Linked DNA regions of Parazoarcus communis. The protein of the gene in region 1 interacts with the protein of each later gene in a pairwise test. Links are inferred from orthologs where the notes say so. Each region holds a gene or a part of one and is shown on either strand. Other genes may lie near its edges.

Evidence for each region.
Region 2: the proteins of uvrA (region 1) and uvrB interact in binary tests that used the Escherichia coli proteins (3 or more experiments, as listed by UniProt). The link is inferred for Parazoarcus communis from one-to-one orthologs.

Annotation. Positions count from the first base shown.
Region 1 is NZ_CP022188.1:620,735-628,471, reverse strand. The notes cover bases 24-3,411. They hold uvrA (excinuclease ABC subunit UvrA), read right to left. Parts: upstream 3,047-3,411; coding sequence 224-3,046; downstream 24-223. Other genes in these bases: CEW87_RS02885 (MFS transporter), read left to right, coding at 3,139-3,411; CEW87_RS02895 (hypothetical protein), read right to left, coding at 24-121. In the rest of the region: more of CEW87_RS02895, read right to left, coding at 1-23; more of CEW87_RS02885, read left to right, coding at 3,412-4,347; ssb (single-stranded DNA-binding protein), read left to right, coding at 4,371-4,853; CEW87_RS02875 (ABC transporter substrate-binding protein), read left to right, coding at 4,922-5,884; CEW87_RS02870 (sensor histidine kinase), read left to right, coding at 5,886-7,737. UniProt on the Escherichia coli protein: The UvrABC repair system catalyzes the recognition and processing of DNA lesions. UvrA is an ATPase and a DNA-binding protein. A damage recognition complex composed of 2 UvrA and 2 UvrB subunits scans DNA for abnormalities.
Region 2 is NZ_CP022188.1:3,685,019-3,692,321, reverse strand. Bases 2,379-5,332 are described here. They hold uvrB (excinuclease ABC subunit UvrB), read right to left. Parts: upstream 4,915-5,332; coding sequence 2,842-4,914; downstream 2,379-2,841. Other genes in these bases: CEW87_RS16815 (amino acid aminotransferase), read left to right, coding at 5,059-5,332; CEW87_RS16825 (low molecular weight protein-tyrosine-phosphatase), read right to left, coding at 2,379-2,832. Outside these bases: CEW87_RS16830 (Rne/Rng family ribonuclease), read left to right, coding at 1-2,257; more of CEW87_RS16825, read right to left, coding at 2,362-2,378; more of CEW87_RS16815, read left to right, coding at 5,333-6,264; CEW87_RS16800 (MFS transporter), read right to left, coding at 6,977-7,303. UniProt on the Escherichia coli protein: The UvrABC repair system catalyzes the recognition and processing of DNA lesions. A damage recognition complex composed of 2 UvrA and 2 UvrB subunits scans DNA for abnormalities.

The DNA.
Region 1 (7,737 bases):
CCTGTTCGTCTGCCGGCAGGTAGAGGCCAAGTCCGGCGTCCTTCAAAGTCTGGAGAAAGCGGATACGCCGCTCAACACGCTGCGCGTATTGTGTTCTGGCGGTGCTGTCCGGTTCGGTCATGGTGTGTCCCGGTCATGTTGATAACAGCGCTATCCTTATACGACTAAGGTGGCATCGCAAGCGCCGGAAGGCGCGTGAATGTAAGCGCAGGTGTCGAACGTCCTATGCCGACAGGGCCTTCGCCAGGTAACGGCCGGTGTAGCTGGCGACGCAGGAGGCGATCTCTTCGGGTGGACCTGCACACACGATGGTGCCGCCGCCGTTGCCGCCCTCGGGGCCCATGTCGATAACCCAGTCAGCGGTCTTGATGACGTCGAGGTTGTGCTCGATGACGACGATGGTGTTGCCGTGGTCGCGCAGTCGGTGCAGCACCTTCAGCAGGAGCTCGATGTCCTGGAAATGAAGCCCGGTCGTGGGTTCGTCGAGAATGTAGAGGGTGCGGCCGGTGTCGCGCTTCGATAGTTCGAGTGCGAGCTTGACGCGCTGGGCCTCGCCGCCGGAGAGCGTGGTCGCGCTCTGGCCCAGACGGATATATCCCAGGCCGACCTCGGTTAGGGTCTCGAGTTTGCGTGCGACCGCGGGCACCGCACGGAAGAAGTCGAAGCCCTGCTCGACTGTCATATCAAGGACTTCGTAAATCGTCTTGCCCTTGTAGCGGATCTCGAGCGTTTCACGGTTGTAGCGTTTGCCGTGGCAGGTGTCGCAGGGGACGTACATGTCGGGCAGAAAGTGCATTTCAACCTTGATCATGCCGTCCCCCTGGCATGCCTCGCAGCGTCCGCCTTTTACGTTGAACGAGAATCTTCCCGGGCCGTAGCCGCGGGCACGTGCCTCCGGGACGCCTGCGAAGAGCTCGCGGATCGGCGTCATCAGTCCGGTGTAGGTTGCCGGGTTCGAGCGCGGTGTGCGTCCGATCGGCGACTGATCGACGGTGATGACCTTGTCGAATGCATCCAGTCCCTCAAGGGCAACGTACGGTGCCGGTTCGGCGTGCGAACGGTACAGGTGCTGTGCTGCGACGGCGGCAAGCGTATCGTTGATCAGGGTCGACTTGCCCGATCCGGACACGCCGGTGACGCAGATGAACAAGCCTACGGGCAGGGCGAGGTCAACATCCTTGAGATTGTTGCCGCTTGCGCCGCGCAGGTGGACCATGCGGGATGCGTCTGCTGGCGTGCGCCTGGGCGGGATGGCAATGCGTCGCCGGCCCGACAGATAGGCGCCGGTCACAGACGCTTCGCAGGCGATGACCTCTTCAGGCTTGCCGCTGGCGATGATGTGGCCACCGTGCTCGCCCGCGCCCGGCCCCATGTCGACAAGGTGGTCCGCGCTGCGAATGGCGTCCTCGTCATGTTCGACCACGATGACGGTATTGCCGAGATCCCGGAGCCGGCGGAGGGTTTCCAGCAGTCGGTCGTTGTCTCTCTGGTGCAGCCCGATCGAGGGTTCGTCGAGCACGTACATCACCCCGGTCAGACCGGAGCCGATCTGGCTCGCCAGACGGATGCGCTGCGCCTCTCCGCCCGACAGCGTGTCGGCCGCGCGATCCAGGGAAAGGTAGTCGAGACCGACATTGGTCAGAAAGCTGAGGCGATCGGCTATCTCCTTGACGATCTTGTCAGCGATTCGGGCGCGATGGCCTTCGAGCTGCAAGTGTTCGAAAAAGGTCTTGCACTCGGCGAGCGGCAGGCGGCTCACCGCAGGCAAGGCGCTGCCGCCGATCAGCACATGGCGTGCGTCGGCGCGCAGACGGGTGCCTTCGCAGCTTGGGCAGGGGCGCGTACTGCGAAACTTGAGCAGTTCCTCGCGCACGGCAGCCGAGTCGGTTTCACGAAGGCGGCGCTCAAGGTTGGGGACGATGCCCTCAAAGGGGTGTTCCTTCACCACCATGCGGCCATTGTCCGCGAGATACACAAAGGCGATTTTCTCGCGGCCCGATCCGCTCAAAATGATCTCGCGAATTTCGGCAGGCAGGGTCTCAAAGGGCGCCTCGATGTCGAACTCGTAATGGTTCGACAGGCTGGAGAGCATCTGGAAGTAGAACTGGTTGCGGCGGTCCCAGCCCCGGATGGCGCCGGATGCGAGCGAGAGTTCAGGGTGGGCAACGACGCGCTGGGGGTCGAAGAAGTCCACCTGGCCCAGGCCGTCGCACTTCGGGCAGGCACCTGCGGGGTTGTTGAAGGAAAACAGTCTGGGTTCCAGTTCGCCAAGTGCGTAGCTGCAGACGGGGCAGGCGAAGCGGGCCGAGAACAGATGTTCTGCCTGTGAGTCCATCTCAACCGCAATCGCACGGCCGTCGGCGTGGGTGAGGGCGGTTTCGAAGGACTCGGCAATGCGTCCGCGAAGATCGGGGCGCACCTTGAAGCGATCGATGACGACTTCCACCGTGTGGCGTTTGCCCTTTTCCAGCGGCGGCATGCTGTCGAGTTCGTGCACCTCGCCGTCCACTCGCACGCGTACGAAACCCTGGGCGCGGAGCTCGGAAAACAGGTCGTGCTGCTCGCCCTTTCGCCCTTCAACGACGGGGGCGAGAATCATCAGCCGGGTTTCCGCTGGCAAGGCGAGCACATGGTCGACCATTTGCGCCACGCTCTGTGCCTCAAGGGCGTGCTCGGGGTGGTCGGGGCAGTGAGGCGTGCCCGCCCGTGCATACAGGAGACGCAGATAGTCATGAATCTCGGTGACGGTGCCGACTGTCGAGCGCGGATTGTGGCTGGTGGCCTTCTGCTCGATCGAAATGGCAGGTGAGAGGCCTTCTATCAGGTCCACATCGGGCTTTTCCATCAGCTGCAGAAACTGACGGGCGTAGGCCGACAGCGACTCTACATAGCGACGCTGGCCTTCGGCGTACAGGGTGTCAAAGGCGAGAGAGGACTTGCCCGAGCCCGACAGACCGGTGATGACCGTAAGCCGGTTGCGTGGCAGATCAAGGCTGATGTTCTTGAGATTGTGGGTGCGGGCACCGCGGATGCGGATTTCGTCCATGAGCGTGGCTGCGCGAGGGGGAACACAAAACTATAAGAGAGAAGCCGCTCCGGGCCAATGTTAGAATCACCTTCTTTTTCGCCGCGTCCAGCATGTCTCAACCCCTACGTGATCCGATGACGCCCGCCGAGCGTCGAGCCGGGATCAGCCTCGCGTCCATCTTTGCGCTGCGCATGCTGGGGCTATTCCTGATTCTGCCCGTGTTCGCGGTACACGCACGCACGATCCCCGGCGGCGACAACCTCACCCTGGTGGGGCTGGCGATTGGTGCCTACGGCGCGACGCAGGCGCTGCTGCAGATTGCCTTTGGCGCGGCTTCGGACCGGTTTGGTCGCAAGCCGGTGATCCTGTTCGGCTTGGTGTTGTTCGTGCTCGGCAGCGCGATCGCAGCCATGGCGGGCGATATCTACATGGTCATCGTCGGGCGGGTGCTGCAGGGGGCTGGCGCGATTTCGGCGGCAGTCACCGCCCTTGCTGCCGACCTTACCCGGGATCAGCACCGCACCAAGGTGATGGCAATGATCGGGTCGAGCATCGGGCTGGTTTTTGCGGCCTCGATGGTTGCCGCACCGCTGCTGTATTCGGTGATCGGCATGAGCGGTATCTTCTGGCTGACGGCCGTGCTTGCGTTCGTCGCCATGGGCGTCGTGGTCTGGGTGGTGCCGGCGGCGCCACCGGTACCGCGCGCCAATGCAGGCAGCTTCATGGACATCCTGCGCGACGGGCAGTTGATGCGACTGAATTTCGGCGTATTCGCGCTGCACCTTATTCAGACCACGATGTGGGTCATGGTCCCGGCGGCGTTGGTGGCACACGGTGGCCTGGCGCTTGCAGAGCACTGGAAGGTCTATCTGCCGGCCGTGCTGCTCTCCTTCGTCGTGATGGTGCCGGCGATCATCATTGCCGAGCGTCACAACAGGCTCAAGCCGGTCTTCAACGGCGCCGTGCTTTTGCTTGCAATCGTTCAGTTCGGACTGTATTTCTGGAGCGATGGCCTGCTCTCGATTGCGTTCTGGCTGACGCTGTTCTTTGTGGCTTTCAACGTCCTCGAGGCGACCCAGCCGTCGTGGATTTCACGTATCGCGCCGCCTGCCGCGAAAGGCACTGCGCTTGGCGTCTACAACACCTTGCAGTCCATCGGGCTGTTTGCCGGCGGTCTGTTCGGCGGATGGCTGGGGCAGCGCCTGGGTGCGGGCGGCGTCAGCCTCGCGTGTGGCGTGCTCGCCCTGATCTGGCTGGCGGTTTCGCTAAGCATGACCCCCCCTCCGGTCCGCGCGGTTCCCTCGCCGGCCCGGGGTTGACACACTACTCATAGGAGAACGGGATGGCATCCCTGAATAAAGTCATTCTGATCGGAAACCTGGGCAAGGACCCGGAGACCCGTTATGCACCCAGCGGCGACGCGATCACCAACCTGACCGTGGCGACCACCGAGACCTGGAAGGACAAGGCGTCGGGTGAGCGTCGTGAAGCCACCGAGTGGCATCGCGTCGTGTTCTTTGGGCGCGTGGCCGAAGTGGCTGCGCAGTACCTGCGCAAGGGCAGTCAGATCTATGTGGAAGGTCGGCTGCAGACGCGCAAGTGGCAGGACAAGGAAGGTCAGGATCGTTACACCACCGAAATCCGTGGTGACGAGATGAAGATGCTCGGTCGCCGTGAAGGCGCTGGCGAGGCGCCGGTGCGTGGCGGCGACAGCGGCGGATACGATGCGCCTGCAGCCGCACCCAGCCGTCAGCCCGCACCGGCACCCGCTGCCAAGCCGGCAAAAGGCGGGTTCGGGGACTTTGACGACGACATTCCCTTCTGAAACGGGTCTGAGCGTTCAGGGACGGGGCGCCAGGGCGCGCCCCCGGCGCAATGCAGTATGGGGTGGGGATGATCCGACGTCGGTTCCTTCAGTCGCTGCTGGTGTGTGCGGGCGCGGGCAAGGTCTTGACGGCCTGCTCCCCCCCGACTGAGCCGCTGCGCTTCGGTGCCAATGCGTGGCCTGGTTATGCGCCCCTGAGACTGGCCGAAGCAAGCGGTCTGATCAGCCCGGAGCGCCTGCGCGTACTTGATTTTCCGAACTCTTCGATGGTGCTCTCGGCTTTCCGCAACGGAACGATCGATGCAGCAGGACTCACGCTGGACGAGGCGCTTGCGCTGGCTGCAAGCCGGCAGCCCTTGCGCATCGTGCTGGTTTTCGACGTTTCCGATGGCGCTGACGTCATCGTGGGGCGTCCCGGGATTTCGGCGCTTGATCAACTCGAGGGGCGTCGGGTCGGGGTCGAAACCGAGGCGCTGGGCGCCTATCTGATTGGTCGGGCGCTGGAGCGCGTCAGTTTGCCGCTGCACAGTGTCGAGATCGTTTCGATGCCGCTTGACCGGCACGAGTCGGCTTTTGCGTCAGGGCAGGTCGATGCCCTGGTGACCTTCGAACCGGTCCGTTCCCGCCTGTTGGAAGCAGGCGCTAGCGAGCTGTTCTCATCGCGTGAAATTCCCGGCGAAATCGTCGATGTTCTGGTTGTGCGCGAAGACGTGCTGCGAACGCGCCGCGCCGATCTGCAGGCAGCCGTGTCTGCGCATTTCGAGGCACGACTGGCGCTCCTTGCCGACCCGGCTGCTGCTGCCGAGCGACTCGGCGCAAGACTGTCTCTGGACGAGGTGGCGCTGCGGGCGGCGCTCGGGCTGATCCAGCTCCCTGGTCCCGAGGAGAATCGCCGCTTGCTTGGCGGTGCCGACGCGGGGCTGGCGCAGGTGCTCGTGACAATGAGCAGCAGAATGAAGTCCCTCGGCCTGCTCGAGGGGGAGCTCGTGCTCAAGGGCATGCTGGTCGCAGACCTGGTCGAGGCCGTCTGACATGGCATCGCAACGGCCGTTGCGTCACCTGCTGCTGTTCATCCTGCTCTTCTTCGGTCTGTTGGTGGCGCTCGCCCAGTTCTCCTTCATCGTCCAGACGCATTCGGATGAGGCGCGCTCGCAGCTTGAGGCGCTCGTACGCCATACCGGGGTGACGCTGGCAGCGAACCTTGAAGCGGCGATGCGCGAGGGGGACGATGGCTTTGTCGATCACCTTCTGGCGCAGCAGATCACGCTTCCAAACCTCACCTATGCGGCGCTGGTCGGCGGCACGGGGCGCGTGCTGTCCGGAAGCCATCCGGGCATGCGCGATCAGGATCTTGCCCGGTTCGGCTTCAAGGCAGCGCCGGACGGACTTGTCGAGACTGCACGCAGCACGCTCGGTGCGCAGATCCTGGATGACCGCGATGCGCAGCAGATGTGGGGCGTGTTTCCGGTCCGGTTGCCGTCTCCCGCCGGCGGGATCAGGGCACGCCAGACCGCATACGTGAGCCTGTTGATCGATACCGCCCCCCACCTGCGCGCGGCCTTGTATCACGCAGCAGGGCAGAGCGTGATCGTGTTGCTCCCCATCCTGCTGTTGTCGGGGGCCATCTGGGTCATGGTCAGCGTGCTGCTGACCAACCGCATTGAGCGCCTGTTGGTGTATGCCCGGTCGCAGGCGCGTGGCGGAACCTTGCCCGAGCCGGTCTCGGGAGCGGATGAACTGGGACAACTGGATACGGCGCTGGCCGACCTCATGCGCGAGGTGCTCGATTCCCGCGACTTCCACGTCCGCCTGCTTGAATGCATGCCCAACCCCACCTGGCGGGCAGGGGCGGACGGCCGCCGAAATTACGTCAATCGCGCGTGGCAGGCGTTTACCGGTCGGGAAGTCGTCCAGGAGCTTGGCGAAGGCTGGTTTCAAGGGGTGCATCCCGACGATGTCGCAGGCTGTCGGCAGGTGTATTCCGATGCCATGGCTAGGCGGGAGGCCTTTGTGACCGAGTATCGGCTGCGCTTTCATGATGGGGGCTATCACTGGCTCTCGGACCACGGTGAGCCCTTGTTCGGCACTGACGGGGTCTTTCTGGGTTTTATCGGCAGTTGCTACGATCTCCAGCAGGAGAAGACCGCGTCTGCTGCCGTGGCGGCGAGTGAAGAGCGCTTTCGCAGTCTGGTCGAACATGCACTGGTGGGAGTTTTTCTGATCCACGATGGGCGGATGCTATACGGCAATCCGCAGCTTGCCGAATGGTTCGGTTACACCACGGAGAGCATTGTGGGCGTGCCGGTCAGCGCGCTGGTGCAGACGGCTGATCTGCCTCTGGTTGAGGGGCAGTTGCGACTCAGGGAGGCGGGCAATACCGACCGGGCGCACTATGTGCTGCGCGCGAAGCGGCACGACGGCTCGGAGTTTCTGGCAGAGGTCTACGGGATCGGCATCCCTCATGAGGAAGGAACGGTCGTCATCGGAACCCTGCTGGACGTGACCGAGCGCAAGACTGCGGAAGCGCGGATCCGGCAACTGAATGCCGATCTGGAGTTGCGCGTCGAACAGCGTACGAACGAACTTGCCGCACTCAACGACGAGCTTGAAACCTTTGCCTATTCGGTTGCGCATGATCTCAAGGCGCCGTTGCGGGGGATCGACGGCTACAGCCACCTGTTGCTCGAGGACCATGTGGATCGTCTGGACGAGGAAGGGCGGCTCTTCATCGGAAATATCCGCGCCGGCGTCAAGCAGATGGCCCGGCTGATCGACGATCTGCTCGCCTATTCGCGGATGGAGCGACGCAGTCTGCAGCGCACCAGCGTCAACCTTGCCACTGTTCTGCGTGGCATACTCGCGGAACATGCAGCGGAGATCGACG
Region 2 (7,303 bases), 3.1 Mb from region 1 along the record:
CAAGCGTTATAACGACGACGTTCCGCTGTTCTCGCGTTTCCAGATCGAACATCAGATCGAATCGGCTTACTCGCGCCAGGTCGGCCTGCCCTCCGGCGGTGCCGTGGTGATCGACCACACCGAGGCTCTGGTCTCGGTCGACGTCAACTCCGGTCGTGCGACCAAGGGTGCAGACATCGAGGAAACCGCGTTCCGCACAAACCTTGAAGCGGCCGACGAAATTGCGCGTCAGCTGCGCCTGCGCGACCTCGGTGGCCTGATCGTCATCGACTTCATCGACATGGAGTCGCAGAAGAACCAGCGCGAAGTCGAGAACCGCCTGCGCGACGCACTGCGCCACGACCGCGCCCGTGTCCAGACCGGCAAGATCAGTCGTTTCGGTCTGCTTGAGCTGTCGCGTCAGCGCCTGCGTCCGGCACTTGCCGAAACCAGCTACATCACCTGCCCGCGCTGCAATGGCACCGGCCACATCCGCAGCACCGAGTCGTCGGCATTGCACATCGTCCGCATCCTCGAAGAAGAGGCCATGAAGGACAATACCGGTGCAGTGCATCTGCAGGTGCCAGTCGATGTCGCTACCTTCCTGCTCAACGAGAAGCGGGTTGATATCGCACGCATCGAGTATCGCCACAAGGTTCAGCTGATCATCGTGCCGAACCGGCACATGGAAACGCCGGCGCACGAAATCGTCCGCTTGCGCCACGACCAGCTTAACCAGGAAGACATCGCGCTGGCCAGCTACCAGATGGTCCACCAGCCGACCGAAACCGAAATCGGCATGCCCGCCAAGGAAGGCGACAAGCCTGCGCGCCAGGAAGCTGCCGTGAAGGGCATCTCGCCCGCTCAGCCGGCGCCCGTTGTCGCACCGCGCGCTGAAGCCGCCCCTGTCGTAGCTGCTGCAGCACCCGCAAAGGGCTTGATTGCACGCTTCCTCGGCTGGTTGACGGGCGAGCCGACCCCGGCACCCACGCCGGCACCTGTCGCTGAAACGACGCCGAAGCGCGAATCGCGCGGTCGCGGCGAGCGCGGTGGCGAGCGCCGTGGTGGTCGCAATGGACGTCGTGACGGCCAACGCGGCGAACGCACAGAAGGCGAAGGCGGCAACACGCGTAACGGCGCCCGTGCCGAGAAAGCCGAGAACACGGAGCGCGAGAAGCCTCAACGCCAGACGCAAGAGCGTCAGGAACGTGGCGAGCGCACCGAACGTGGCGAACGCTCTGAAGAAGGCGGCCGCAGCCGTGGTCGCGGTCGTCAGCGTCAGCCGCGTCAGGACGACAATGCAAAGGCAGCAGAAGCGAGCACCGAGCAGATGGCCGATAACGCAGCCATCGTCGCTGCAGGCGCCGCAGAAGTGATTGTGACCGCAGCGCCTGCAGGCGAAGAAGGCGCACCCGAGAAGCGTCGTCGTCGCAGCAGGGGACGTCGTGACCGCCGCCCGGGTGAAAGCCAGGAAACGGTTGATCAGCAGGCAAATGCCGACAGCGATAGCTCCGCTTCCGAGAGCTCGACCGCAGCTGTGGCCACGGCGGCTGTTGCCGCGGCTACGGTCAGCGATGCAGCCCTTGAACAGACTGCCGCTGAGTTGCCTGTCGCTGTCTCCGAATCGGCGAGCCCGGTCGAAGTCTCGGTTAACGCCGAGCCGGCACCGATGCCGGTGCGCGCAGCTGCAACCGAGATGGCTCCCGTTGCTGCTGCAGCCGAAGTTGAGGTGCCAGCAATCGTGACAGCTGCAGCCGAAGTGCCTGCAGCTGAACCGGCTGTTGAAGCATCCAGCGCGGCCGAGGCACAAGAGCCCGCTACCGATCCGGTAAGGACCGAGATCGAGGCACCCGCCGCTATCGAAGCGCCGGTCGAGGCTGCCGCTGCAGCAGTTGAAACGACTGCTCCGGCAGCCCTTGAAGCAGTCGAAACGATCGCTGCTGAAGTGGCACCGGCTGCCGTCGAGGCAGAAGCTGCATCCGCAGCCGTCGAAGCTGAAACGGTCGTCGCGGCAGTCGAAGTCGAGTCCCCTGCTGTTGTCGAGGAAGTCGCTCCGGTTGCAGCAAGTGCGTCTGCACAGGCACCTGCAGCACTGGGCCCGATTGACCTTGCAGGCGTGCTCGAAGACGCTGGCCTGGTCATGATCGAAACCAGCCAGGACAAGAAGGTCAGCTTTGGCAACGGCGCACCGGAAGCGCCGCAGCAACTTGGCCGCAAGCCGCGTGCTGCAGTCGTCATCGCTGAAGAGCCCTTGCAGCAGGTAGAAACGCAGAAGTAATCACGTCAATGCCGCCCGACCGGGCGGCATGGTGTAGAAATGGCCGTCGGGGGACTCCCCTGCGGCCATTTTTTTCGCGTTGAGCGGAAGACCCCGAGAGTCGGTCAGCGGCCGTCCAGGGCGCCACCGAGCAGGCGATCGACGCCTTTCTCGCACAGATCCAGAACAAACTCGAAGCCGTTCACGCCGCCATAGTACGGGTCGGGCACCTCTTCCTCCCCAAGCTCGGGCGCAAACTCGAGAAACAGCGCGAGCTTGGGCTGATAGACCTCGGGGCAGTTGCGCACCATGTGCTCCAGATGCCCTCTGTCCATTGCCAGCAGCAGATCGAAGCGCTGAAAGTCAGTAATCTCGAGTTTGCGCGCGCGCAACGGCGAAAGATCGTAGCCGCGTTGCGCCGCAGCTTTCATGGCGCGTGGATCGGGCGGCTCTCCCGCGTGGTAGCCCTGCGTGCCTGCCGAGTCCACCTCGAAGTCGGACTCAAGCCCGGATGTTTCGATGAAGTGCCTGGCAATGCCCTCAGCGGTAGGCGAACGGCAGATATTTCCCGAACATACAAAAAGAATTCTCTTCATGCTCTCCCTTTAGGTGTTTCCGTGCTGATCAGCACCAAACGCCCGCTCCCTCAAGCGGAACAGTTCATCCCGAGCCGCTGCAGCCTTCTCGAATTCGAGGTTGCGAGCATGCTCCTGCATCTCTTTTTCCAGCTTCTTGATTGTCCGGGCCAGCGCCTTCTCGTCCATCAGCGCATAGTCAGCCCGCGCTTCGGCTGCAACCGAAGCCCTTTTCTCATCGTCCACGGAATAGACCCCGTCGATGATGTCCTTGATCCGCTTGGTGACGGTTTTGGGAACGATACCATTTGCCTCGTTGAAGGCAATCTGCTTCGTCCGCCGGCGCTCTGTTTCATCGATCGCGAGCTGCATCGAACGCGTGACCCGGTCGGCGTAGAGGATGGCCGTGCCATTGATATGACGGGCAGCGCGACCTATGGTCTGGATCAGGGAACGCTCGGAGCGGAGGAAGCCCTCCTTGTCCGCGTCGAGGATGGTCACGAGCGACACCTCGGGAATGTCCAGGCCTTCACGCAGAAGGTTGATCCCTACCAGCACATCAAACTCGCCCAGGCGCAGATCGCGAATGATCTCGACGCGCTCGACGGTATCGATATCCGAGTGCAGATATCGCACGCGGACGCTGTTCTCGTTGAGGTAGTCGGTGAGATCCTCGGCCATGCGTTTGGTCAGCACGGTCACCAGCACCCGCTCACCCACCGCAACCCGGGCCTTGATCTGGCTGAGCAGGTCGTCAACCTGAGTCGTTGCCGGACGGACCTCGACCAGCGGGTCGATGAGACCGGTGGGACGCACGACCTGCTCCACTACCTGCCCCTGGTGTTCGGCCTCGTACGCTGCAGGCGTGGCAGAGACGAAAATCGTCTGCGGCATCAGACGCTCGAACTCGTCGAATTTGAGCGGACGGTTATCCAGCGCCGACGGCAGCCTGAAGCCGTAATTGACCAGATTCTCCTTGCGCGAGCGATCGCCCTTGTACATCCCCCCCACCTGCCCGATCGACACATGCGACTCGTCGATGAACATCAGTGCGTCCTGCGGCAAGTAATCGATCAAAGTCGGGGGCGGCTCGCCCGGGCTGCGTCCGGAGAGATGGCGAGAATAGTTCTCGATGCCCTTGCAGAAGCCCATCTCGTTAAGCATCTCAAGATCGAAACGCGTGCGCTGTTCGATTCGCTGCGCTTCGACCAGCTGATTCTCGCCATAGAAATGTTCGACGCGGAGCTTGAGCTCGTCCTTGATGGCTTCGATCGCCTTCAGCACCGTCTCACGCGGCGTGACATAGTGGCTCGAGGGGTAGACGGTAAAGCGCCCGAGCTTCTGCTTCAGGTGCCCTGTAAGGGGGTCGAACAGGGTCAGATGCTCGACCTCGTCGTCGAACAGCTCGATGCGGATTGCCAACTCGGCGTTCTCGGACGGGAAAACGTCGATCACATCACCCCGCACGCGAAAGGTGCCGCGACGGAAATCGATATCGGAGCGCGTGTACTGCATTGCCACCAGACGCTGGATCAGGTCGCGCTGCCCGACCTTCTCGCCCTCGCGCAGGTGCAGGATCATCGCGTGATAGTCGACCGGGTCGCCGATACCGTAGATGCAGGACACGGTGGCCACGATGACCACATCGCGCCTTTCCATCAGGCTTTTCGTGGCCGACAGACGCATCTGTTCGATGTGCTCGTTGATCGACGAATCCTTCTCGATGAACAGGTCGCGCGACGGCACATAGGCTTCTGGCTGGTAGTAATCGTAGTAGCTGACGAAATACTCCACCGCGTTCTCGGGAAGAAACTCGCGAAACTCCGCATAGAGCTGCGCAGCAAGCGTCTTGTTGGGCGCGAGCACCAGCGCCGGACGCCCCATCTGCGCGATGACGTTGGCCATGGTGTAGGTCTTGCCGGAGCCGGTCACCCCGAGCAGGGTCTGGTACATCAGCCCGTCCTCGACCCCCTCGACCAGTTTCGCGATCGCAAGCGGCTGATCGCCAGCGGGCGGAAAGGGCCGGTGCAGACGAAACGGGCTGCCTTCGAAGGTAACAACGTCTGTCGTGCTCGCTGAGGCGCTACCGTCTGAACTCTGCATGCTAGAATTTCCGATTGTTTCAGCTGACGCCCGAACTTGAGGGTCCAGCTCGGGCAAACAACGATTATTTCCCAAAACGCGCGTCAAGGCACGGCCAGTTTCCCTGCCGGACGGGCGTGAACCGCAAGTGCTACTGGAGCTAACATGTCTGCATCGATCTTCGCCGCCGTCGAAATGGCACCCCGCGACCCGATCCTCGGTCTCAACGAGGCCTTCAATGCCGATACGCGTGCTGAGAAGGTAAACCTCGGCGTCGGCGTGTATTACGACGACAACGGCAAGATTCCGCTGCTGGGTGCCGTTCGCGCAGCCGAGAAGGTCCGCCTGGAAGCGATGCCGCCGCGCGGCTATCAGCCCATCGAAGGCGCAGCCACCTATAACACTGCAGTTCAGAACCTGCTGCTGGGCAAGGACTCGCAACTCATCGCCAACGGCCAGGTCGTGACCATCGAGGCCCTTGGTGGCACGGGCGCGCTCAAGGTCGGCGCTGACTACCTGAAGCGCCTGCAGCCGGGCGCGACGGTGTACATTTCGGACCCGAGCTGGGAAAACCACCGCGCCCTGTTCGAAGCCGCCGGCTTCCCGGTCGAAACCTATCCGTACTACGACGCAGCCACCCGCGGTGTTAACTTCGAAGGCATGAAGGCCAAGCTCAACAGCCTGCCCGCCGGTTCGATCATCATCCTCCACGCCTGCTGCCACAACCCGACCGGCGCCGATCTCTCCGACGCCCAGTGGAACGATGTGGTTGACGCCTGCCGCAGCCGCGGCCTGGTCCCCTTCCTCGACATGGCCTACCAGGGCTTCGCCGACGGCATCGAAGCCGACGCCGTCGCTGTGCGCGCCTTCTCCGCCAGCGGGCTGCAGTTCTTTGTCTCCAGCTCCTTCTCCAAGAGCTTCTCGCTCTACGGCGAGCGTGTGGGCGCGCTGTCGATCATCACCGCCGCCAAGGAAGAAAGCGCCCGCGTGCTGTCCCAGGTCAAGCGCGTCATCCGCACCAACTACTCCAACCCGCCGATCCATGGTGGCGCCGTGGTTGCAGCAGTGCTCAACTCCGCCGAGCTGCGTCAGCAGTGGGAAGATGAACTGGCCGGCATGCGTGACCGCATCCGCGACATGCGTACCAGTCTGGTCGAACAGCTCAAGGCTGCTGGTGTGGCACAGGACTTCTCCTTCGTCATCAAGCAGCGCGGCATGTTCTCCTACACCGGGCTGACCGCTGCACAGGTCGAGCAACTCAAGACCGAATTCGGTATCTACGCCGTGTCGACCGGTCGTATCTGCCTGGCCGCACTGAACACGAAGAACATCGGTTACGTCGCCAAGGCCATTGCCGCAGTCGTGAAGTAAGAAGGAGAGACGGGCTGCATAAAAAAATGCAGTTTATTTCTTGACGAACCAGAAGGCGCAGCCTACAATGCGCGCCTCTGTTCCTCGATAGCTCAGTTGGTAGAGCGCCGGACTGTTAATCCGTAGGTCCCTGGTTCGAGCCCAGGTCGAGGAGCCAGAAGAATTCAGCAGCGGCTGCACGCGATTTTTGCGACCGCGGGGGGAACCCCAAGAAAACGTTGCAGCAAGAGTTTATTCCTCGATAGCTCAGTTGGTAGAGCGCCGGACTGTTAATCCGTAGGTCCCTGGTTCGAGCCCAGGTCGAGGAGCCAGAAGCAAAGTGAAAATGCCATCCTTCGGGGTGGCATTTTTGCGTTCACGGGATGCGAAGTCAGCATCAGGATTGCTCAGATGGCTACGCCTTCCGTCGTTCGGCGACCGAACGAGGTAGATTGCCCCGGAGCCTCCAGACATCCCGCAGCCTCAAGCTGTGACGCAACGAAGATGTTCAGAGAACCCGGGGCCATTCAGTTTGCACAGCCAGCCGGTCTTAGCGTCAGCCCGCGCTCGTACGGCTTTTCGACCAGTTCAATCGGCACGTGCCCCGACAGCCCCTGCGCTGACCTTGCCAGCCAGAACGGAATGCAGCGGGCCATGCGTTCGATTACGGCGGTGATCTGACAACAAGCGTTCCATCGCAGTCGAAAACCCGGGCTTCTATTCCCCTGCCCCCTCACGGCGTGACTGGCGCAATACCTGCCGACAGTTCGATCTCTGCATCGCGCCGATCCAGCCTCCCGGCCCAAACTGTCAGGAACAATGCGACGAGTACCACCAGCGCGCCAACCCATGCAGTGTGGATGAGGCCAACGTGGGTCACGATCAAGCCGCCCACCCAGGCGCCAGCCGCAATGCCGACGTTGAAGGCTGCGATGTTCAGGCCCGAAGCCACATCCACGGCCTGCGGAGCAAAGCGTTGCGCCTGCTTGACCACATAGACTTGAAGACCCGGCACATTGCCGAAGGCAACACCACCCCACGCCAGTACGGTGACAAGCAT